DNA from 4 places in the Robertmurraya beringensis genome. Region 1 is predicted to be linked to each of the others. Evidence: riboswitches for the same ligand, from Rfam matches in the RefSeq annotation. Region 1 holds a riboswitch; each other region holds the start of a gene.

Region 1 (2,203 bases):
AATGAAATCGCTCATTCATGAAGACGGTCAGTCCAGCCTCTTCCCCTTCCTCGGTTGGTGAAAACTCAAAAAGTGTGGAGATGTTACAATCAAAGTGCTGTTGTCTTTTGCCAACAAAAGTATTCTGTTCCTCCTTCAGCAATCGTTAAATAGTAGGTTCTGTTAATATTGTAAAGGTAAGGTCCTTCAGGATGAGCACCGCCCGTTCCTTCCCAAATCAATCGTATAAGCGGAAATTTTTCGGTTAAGCTCCCGAATAGAGCTTGGTTCGGGGTATATAAGCGGAGTTTAACCGATTAAGCAAAGCAAAGTTACCCATTTTCTGGATTTTCGAGTCAATAGTCGGATTCTCTCCGGCTATTTTAGCTATTTTCAGTACAATTTCAAGATTAAGAGAAATTTTTCCGCTTATTTATCAAACTCAGTTAGTGCTTATGAACTTGTATCACTTTCGGGTGCTTTAATAATAAAGGAAATAGACATATTTGCATCTCCAATCCTTTTTAACTTTGTGTATGTACTTCCTTTTACAGTTTTACACCTCAAAAATAAACACGTTATCTTAAGATAAGGAGAGTTTTTTATGGTGCAGAAATGGACATGAAGGATAACATCTTTAGTAGTTTGAGAGATGTTCTATTTACTTGGATAAACGGATCTGTTTCAAAGAATTTTCAAAATTCTTTTTGACAACCTGAATTTAACATGCTAATATGATTAACAAATTCAAACATGTAAATATCAATATACAATATACTCTTATTCAGAGAGGTGGAGGGACAGGCCCTATGAAGCCCGGCAACCATTTAACAGATTTGTTAAAAAGGTGCTAATTCCTGCAAAGCATATAGCTTTGATAAATAAGAGAGGATAAGGACCTCTCTATTTTTTAATAGAGAGGTCTTTTGTTTATAAGATAAGCCATATTTATATTTTTCTATTAAAACTTAATACAAAATGCAACAGATGCTTTGTATGTCATGTACTTAGCTTAAAAGGGAAGCCCGGTGAAAATCCGGCACGGTCCCGCCACTGTAATGGGGAGCGACTTATCAATGAACCACTGTTTCATATTTATGAAATGGGAAGGGATAAGTAGCTGTGAACCAGAGTCAGGAGACCTGTCTGTTGTATGCACTTGTACTCTACGGATGTATAGAGAGGAGTGAGGAATACGTGTTGAGAAAACCAGACTGTCTCAACTCTAGTTAACTATGCGTATGAATCTCTCTTTTCTCATTGAAAAGGGAGATTTTTTGTTGAAGACGAAAATACAATCAAACAAGGAGTGTCAAATGACGATGGTAAAAAGCTCAAATCTAGGTTATCCAAGAATTGGTGAAAACCGAGAATGGAAAAAAACGCTCGAACAGTTTTGGACAGGCAAACTAGAAAAAGAGACATTCTTACAACAGATGGAGGAAATCCGCCTTTCCTCTCTTCAGAAACAAAAGGAACAAGGAATTGACTTCATCCCTGTTGGAGACTTCAGCTTGTATGATCATGTACTCGATACAGCTATCATGTTCGGTCTTGTACCAAAACGATTTGAATACACGGGAGGTAAAGTATCACTTGAAACGTATTTTGATATAGCACGTGGTACGAAAGGTGCGGTTGCATCTGAAATGACTAAATGGTTTAACACAAACTATCACTATATTGTTCCAGAACTAGACGAGGCAGTCCCTACTCTAGTGGAGAACCGTCCCCTTCAATTTTATAAAGAGGCGAAACAAAAACTTGATATTCTCGGAAAACCAGTGATTTTAGGACCCATTACCTTTGTAAAACTATCAAAGGGCTATAAAGACAATGACCTAAAAACAGTAGTTGATCAATTTGTCCCGCTTTACGCTACTATTTTAAGTGAATTACAAACAGAAGGTGTCGAATGGGTACAAATCGATGAGCCGATTCTAGCTACAACGATTTCAGAAGAAGAAATTTCTATATTTCAAGATGTCTATAAACAGTTGAATGAAGCAGTTCCACATATAAATGTCATTTTACAAACTTATTTTGAGAGCATTGACCATTATGAAGAGGTCACTTCCCTCCCTGTTCAAGGAATTGGACTTGACTTTGTACATGATAACAATCAAAACCTTTCTGCTTTGAAAAAGTTTGGCTTCCCACAAGATAAAGTGTTAGCTGCCGGAATCATTGATGGTCGTAACATATGGCGTGCAAATCTTGAGGA
Region 2 (2,203 bases), on a different contig from region 1:
TAAACAAGCTATTACAGATAAAACAAAGGCGGTATTTGCCGAGACCATCGGAAACCCAAGTTTGCGTATCTTGGATATCGAAAAGGTTGCAAAGATTGCACATGATGCAGGTATTCCGCTTGTAATCGATAATACCTTTGCCACTCCTTATTTATGCCGACCAATCGAACATGGTGCAGATATTGTCATTCATTCGGCAACCAAGTGGTTATTAGGGAATGGGACTACTCTTGGTGGTATCATCGTGGATGGCGGAAAGTTTGATTGGAATTCGTCTAAATTCCCTGGTTTTACAACTCCTGATGTAAGTTATCATGATATTGTATATAGTGAGGCAATTGGTGCTGCAGCTTATATTGTAAAAGCTAGAGTGCAATTGCTACGTGATTTAGGTCCAGCATTAAGCCCTCAAAATGCCTTTCAATTCACACTTGGTTTAGAAACTTTGCATGTGAGAATGAAGGAGCATGTGGCAAATACTGAAAAGGTAGTAGAGTATTTAGAGGCGCATCCAGGTGTTAATTGGGTGATGTATCCAGGAAATCAAAAGCATCCAGACTTTGAGCTTGCAAAGAAATACTTACCTAAAGGAGCAGGTTCTATCGTTGTCTTTGGAATTGATGGAGGCCGTGTGTCAGGAGCAACGTTTATAAATAGTCTAAAGCTTTGGGCTCATGTTGCTAATGTTGGCGATGCAAAAAGCTTAGTCATTCATCCTGCAAGCACTACTCATCAACAGCTAGACACAGAGGGGTTAAAAGCGGCAGGAGTTCCAGAGGATTTAATTCGTCTATCGATCGGAATTGAAAATGTGGAGGATTTAGTTGAAGACTTAGAGCAAGCGATTACATTGGCAACAGGGAAAACCTCACTTACAAGCAATGTGTAATCAATAAGATTTTTGTCGAATTTTATCGTTGACACTCCAATTTTTCCATGATACGATAGCACTCGTGATTAAGACTACAAAATAAATTTCATATAGATTGATAAGCTCTTATCGAGAGAGGTGGAGGGATGTGCCCTATGAAGCCCGGCAACCGTCAAATTATTGAAATGGTGCCAATTCACACAAAGCGTATTGCTTTGATAGATGAGAGAAAGGTAACTGTTTCTGCCTTTCTGCTCATGCAGGAAGGTTTTTTTTGTTCATCTAAAAAGCTCTCATTCGAATAGGAATGGTACGGATGATGGAACCTAAGTTGTAATGGAGCTTTCTTGATGCATGATACCATGTAGTTTTATCAGAATAATCGGAAATGGAAGGAGGAGAAACCTTTGATCTCGATAAAAGATGTGAAAAAGATTTATTCTTCAAGACAAGGAAAAGTAACGGCTGTAGATAATGTAAACCTAGAAATTACTGAAGGAGAGATCTTCGGGGTAATCGGTTATAGTGGAGCAGGAAAAAGTACGCTTATTCGTATGCTCAACGGGTTAGAAATTCCTACTGTGGGATCCGTTATCGTAGCAAATAATGAAGTATCGAAAATTAAAGGTAGTAGCCTTCGAAAAGCTAGACAGGAAATAAGCATGATTTTCCAACATTTTAATCTGTTATGGTCTCGTACCGTTAGAGAAAATATTGCATTTCCACTTGAAATTGCAGGAGTTCCTAAAGCTCAAAGAATGAAAAGAGTGGACGAGCTTATTCGTTTAGTTGGATTAGAAGGAAGAGAAGACGCTTACCCATCTCAATTGAGTGGAGGGCAAAAACAAAGAGTAGGAATTGCAAGAGCACTTGCTAATAATCCAAAGGTTCTTCTTTGTGATGAGGCAACATCTGCACTTGATCCGCAAACAACCGATTCGATTCTAGAGCTATTAGTTGATATTAATAAGCGTTTAGGATTAACCATTGTCCTTATCACACATGAAATGCACGTAATCCGAAAGATTTGTCATCGTGTAGCTGTGATGGAAGGTGGAAAGGTCGTTGAACTCGGTCCTGTTCTTGATGTATTTAAGAACCCTAAGGAAGAAATTACGAAACGATTTGTTCAGCAGGTAACAGAGCCTGAAGAAACGAAGGAAACGATTGAACATTTATTAGAACTTTACCCGCACGGTACGGTTGTTCAATTAGGCTTTGTTGGAGAAGCAGCAGAGCAACCGCTGATTACCAATCTTATTCGTCATTACCATGTGACTGTTAATATCCTGCAAGGGAAAATATCACAAACACAAAATGGATCTTACGGAA
Region 3 (2,203 bases), on a different contig from region 1:
TGCTTCCCATTCAGGTGGAGCAAATCTTTTCATAATGGCAATAATGTTATCCTTCTCGGTGATTGTGCCATCGAAATCACAAAATACAGCTATCTTCTTGCTCATGATGGTTTTGCCACCTCAGTAACTCCCCACAGTTCAATCGCTTTTGCAAGTTCAGGATATTGCTGTGAATTTTCTCTCAATGGCAGACCTTTTTGACTTAAATCAATAGCTTGGCGGAAAGCTAGACCTCCACCTTTCGCACCAGCTGGATGACCATGTACACCACCACCAGCATTAATGACACTATCTAAGCCAAAATCTTGTAGTAAAAGTGGAACAAGTCCAGGATGAATACCAGCTGAAGGCACTGGGAAACTCTTATTCATAGATTCTGACTGATCTGTTAACGCTTTAGCAATTGATAATGCTGCATTCTTTTCCAAAGCCACAGAACCGTATGGAGACGGGAATAAAGACAAGTCAGCTCCAGCGTAACGCAACAATTTCCCAAGTAGTAGGGAATGAGAAATTCCGTACACATCAGATGAAGTGAGCGCTCCACTCACAGCTGGATGTGCCATAATCGGAAGATCGACATTCTCTTCTTCGCGTAATTCCTGAAGAACATCAAGTCCATACGCAAACACATTAAACAATAGTAAGTCCGCACCAAGTTCTTTTGCTTTTTTAGCTTTGTCAATTAATTGAGACGTACGTCCTGTCAAGTTCACAGCATACAAAGTACGATGTCCAGTTTCTTCATAGACCTGTTGTAGAACTTCTCTTCCTCCAGTAATTCTTTGTTCAAATGGAGTTAATGGGTTTTCAAACAATATTTCATCATCTTTTACAAAATCGACTCCACCCAATGCCTGTTCGCGCAATTGGCTGATGAGGAATGGAAGATCTCTACCAAGAATTCCTTTAAAAATACTCATTAATAACGGACGATCATATACACCCAGCTTGTCTCTTAGGCCATTGATACCAAACTTAGGACCTGGAAAAGCTGTTTTTAACTCTTCTGAAAAATCAAGATCTAATAGCTTAATCTTCCCGTCAAGTGAAAGCTTTCCAAACACTGTTGTTAAAATAGCTGGAAGATCTAGCGAAAAGTTATTTGAAGGATAAGCGATTTTTAACACCGCTACCGTTTCATTTGTATGTTCATCTATGTGTAATTTTTCTGCGGAAATAACTCTACCTTTATATTTTTTCAATTGCTCTTGCTCAAGCTTTTGTAATTGAGTCCATGAACCAACCGTTAAACCAAGCGCAATTTCCTCTGCTTTTTTTTCTGGGTTGTGTTTGGCGTCATGTACTAAGTACGTTGCGATGATCTCACTCATTTGCTTTCGTCCTTTCTCTCCGACACGGGTATACATAAAAAACCTCTTCTGGTCATCAGAAGAGGTTAGTATCGTAAACTAACATCTCCTTATCTATCAGCCTTTGCTGCAAGAATTAGCACCGTGCTTACAAAACTGTAAGTCGGTTGCCGGGCTTCGTCGGGCTCGTCCCTCCACCTGCTCTTGATAAGAAAACGAATGTTTTCATTATGGTATTATTGTTTATACTTTCAATTGATTTTGATTATTCCAGAATTTAATTCAACTGTCAATACATTAACTAAAAATTTGGAGCTTTGAAATTCTTTCAACCGCTTCTTGCAAACGAGCTTCCGAAGTTAGTAACCCCACCCGAACATAACCCTCTCCCCAGTTTCCAAATCCAATTCCAGGGGCAACTGCAATATGTGCTTTTTCTAGTAATAAATCTGAAAATTGCTCAGATGTATAACCATTAGGAACCTTCAGCCATGCAAAAAATGAACCCTCCGGTGCTTCGACATTCCAACCTAATTCTTGAAGTCCTCCGATAAACACGTTTCTTCTAGATTCGTACAATGCATTTAACTCACGTACACAACTTTGAGAATCTGTTAATGCTGCCACTGCCGCCTCTTGGACAGCTCCAAAAAGACTTACATATAAATGGTCTTGCAACAAATTAAGAGCTGAAATGACACTCTCATTGCCAACGGCAAAGCCTACTCTCCAACCAGCCATGTTATACGTCTTCGATAAAGTATATATTTCAATTCCCACGTCTTTTGCACCTTCTGTTTCAAGAAAACTAATCGGTTTATGACCATTAAAGCCTATCGCTCCGTATGCAAAATCATGTACAACACAAATCTCATGTTCTTTAGCTAGTG
Region 4 (2,203 bases), on a different contig from region 1:
CTGCTGTTGGTCTAATGAATAACTGGTGGGCAAATAGATTATGCCATGCGAACTCATTTATCACTTGTATGGGTAGGCGATGCTTCTTATCTGCACCAGCAAACCCTTTGAAAACAAACAGCTCATCTCTATCTTTCAAGTAACCTAGTACTTTATTATATAAACGTTCGAATACTTCTGGAGAGATTGGTTGGTTAACTGTTCCCCAGTCAATCTTGTCCTTTGTTGAAGCTTCTTCAACGATGAATTTGTCTTTAGGAGACCGACCAGTATATTTTCCTGTTGTTGCTCGAACTGCTCCTGTCGAAGTTAAGACTCCTTCGTTTCTAGTAAGAACCTTTTCAACTAATTGTGGTACAGATAGTTGCACATGCACATGACCAGAGGCTAACAATTCACTTAATTGGTTAGAAATACGGACAGAGTTCATCTGATGACTACCTACCTTTATTTGTTATTTTTAATTAGTATAACACATTAACTTAATTAGTCTATACTATTTGAAAAAATATTAGAGGGTGCAAGAAAAAACATCGTATTCGACCTATTTTTAAGCCTTTTTATTTCATAAAAGGATGGATCGCAGGCAATAGTCTATACTATTAATAGAAGGGACAAATTCAAATGGGAACAATTGCGTTATATGATGCTAAGTGTTCATATTATTCTTCCAGATGGGAAGGTCTTGGGAATATGGAAATGGGAAGATATTAGTTGCTCATTATTTGAAGAAAGAACCAACTATTTTTCATAAAGATGTTGACAGTATTTGACGAAGTACGGTATTATTCTACATTGAACGGATACTCTCTTATCCCGAGCTGGTGGAGGGACAGGCCCTATGAAACCCAGCAACCTGCTTTAATAATTAATTACATAAACTGTAATTAATATAAAAGAGAAGGTGCTAACCTGAGGCAAGGATTTTAGTCCTTGAACGATAAGAGCGAAAGGCGCAAATTACTTTGCTATCACCCTTTCCTCAAGCAGGGAAGGTTTTTTATTTTGCATAAAGTTTTTATTGCGGTGGGTAATTTTTCAAACCTTCATAATAAAAATGGCATGTTTATTTCATACTACTTAGGGAATGAGTTCCGTATCAAATGGAAGGTTTTGTTTATGTTGATATGATAAGCATACCTTTTTCTCAAGTATAAATAAAATAGGAGGTCAGGAGATGTCAAAAAAACGTCGTTTATTTACATCCGAGTCAGTTACAGAAGGTCATCCGGATAAGATCAGTGACCAAATTTCAGACTCAATTTTAGATGCTATTTTAGCAAAAGACGCAAATGCTCGTGTTGCTGCTGAAACGTCAGTAACTACAGGGTTAGTATTAGTTGCTGGGGAAATTACAACCTCTACATACGTAGATATTCCAAAGATTGTTCGCGAAACAATTAAGGAAATTGGGTACACTCGTGCAAAATATGGTTTCGATTCTGAAACATGTGCGGTTTTAACTTCTATTGATGAGCAATCAGCTGATATTGCAATGGGAGTAGACCAAGCACTAGAAGCACGTGAAGGATCCATGTCTGATGAAGAAATTGATGCAATTGGAGCAGGAGACCAAGGATTAATGTTTGGTTTTGCTTGTAATGAAACAAAAGAGCTTATGCCTCTTCCAATTTCTTTAGCACATAAACTAGCTCGAAGATTAACTGAAGTTCGTAAGGAAGATATTCTACCTTACCTTCGTCCTGATGGTAAAACTCAAGTTACAGTTGAATACGATGAAAATAATAAACCAGTTCGTATTGATACCATTGTTATTTCAACACAGCACCATCCTGAAGTAACATTGGAGCAAATTCAACGAAATCTTAAAGAGTATGTTATTAATCCTGTTGTACCAGAAGAGTTAATTGATGAAAATACAAAGTATTTCATTAACCCAACTGGACGTTTCGTAATCGGTGGACCACAAGGTGACGCTGGATTAACAGGACGTAAAATTATTGTTGATACGTACGGTGGTTATGCTCGTCACGGTGGCGGCGCATTCTCTGGTAAGGATCCTACAAAGGTTGACCGTTCAGCTGCTTATGCTGCTCGTTATGTAGCAAAGAATCTTGTTGCTGCAGGCCTAGCAGATAAAGTGGAAGTACAGCTTGCATATGCAATCGGTGTTGCACATCCAGTATCTATCTCTATTGATACTTTTGGAACAAGCGAAGTAAGTGAAGAAGTTCTTATTGAA

The links. A riboswitch is a leader RNA that binds a small molecule or an ion and turns the genes downstream of it on or off. The one in region 1 is predicted to bind S-adenosylmethionine.
Region 2: it holds a riboswitch for S-adenosylmethionine, as region 1 does, so the genes downstream of both, ACFFHF_RS24110 (methionine ABC transporter ATP-binding protein) here and metE (5-methyltetrahydropteroyltriglutamate--homocysteine S-methyltransferase) in region 1, are expected to answer to the same signal.
Region 3: it holds a riboswitch for S-adenosylmethionine, as region 1 does, so the genes downstream of both, ACFFHF_RS18910 (2,3-diketo-5-methylthiopentyl-1-phosphate enolase) here and metE (5-methyltetrahydropteroyltriglutamate--homocysteine S-methyltransferase) in region 1, are expected to answer to the same signal.
Region 4: it holds a riboswitch for S-adenosylmethionine, as region 1 does, so the genes downstream of both, metK (methionine adenosyltransferase) here and metE (5-methyltetrahydropteroyltriglutamate--homocysteine S-methyltransferase) in region 1, are expected to answer to the same signal.

Annotation. Positions count from the first base shown of each region.
Region 1 is NZ_JBHLUU010000025.1:27,502-29,704, forward strand. Features, by position in the region: gene ACFFHF_RS08525 (beta-xylosidase family glycoside hydrolase) at 1-142, opposite strand, end outside; SAM riboswitch class I at 757-867, shown strand; cobalamin riboswitch at 948-1,143, shown strand; gene metE (5-methyltetrahydropteroyltriglutamate--homocysteine S-methyltransferase) at 1,296-2,203, shown strand, end outside.
Region 2 is NZ_JBHLUU010000128.1:65,107-67,309, forward strand. Features, by position in the region: gene ACFFHF_RS24105 (O-acetylhomoserine aminocarboxypropyltransferase/cysteine synthase family protein) at 1-889, shown strand, start outside; SAM riboswitch class I at 995-1,100, shown strand; gene ACFFHF_RS24110 (methionine ABC transporter ATP-binding protein) at 1,279-2,203, shown strand, end outside.
Region 3 is NZ_JBHLUU010000119.1:28,057-30,259, forward strand. Features, by position in the region: gene ACFFHF_RS18905 (2-hydroxy-3-keto-5-methylthiopentenyl-1-phosphate phosphatase) at 1-105, opposite strand, end outside; gene ACFFHF_RS18910 (2,3-diketo-5-methylthiopentyl-1-phosphate enolase) at 102-1,334, opposite strand; SAM riboswitch class I at 1,421-1,527, opposite strand; gene ACFFHF_RS18915 (pyridoxal phosphate-dependent aminotransferase) at 1,611-2,203, opposite strand, start outside.
Region 4 is NZ_JBHLUU010000009.1:35,484-37,686, forward strand. Features, by position in the region: gene pckA (phosphoenolpyruvate carboxykinase (ATP)) at 1-430, opposite strand, end outside; SAM riboswitch class I at 809-947, shown strand; gene metK (methionine adenosyltransferase) at 1,178-2,203, shown strand, end outside.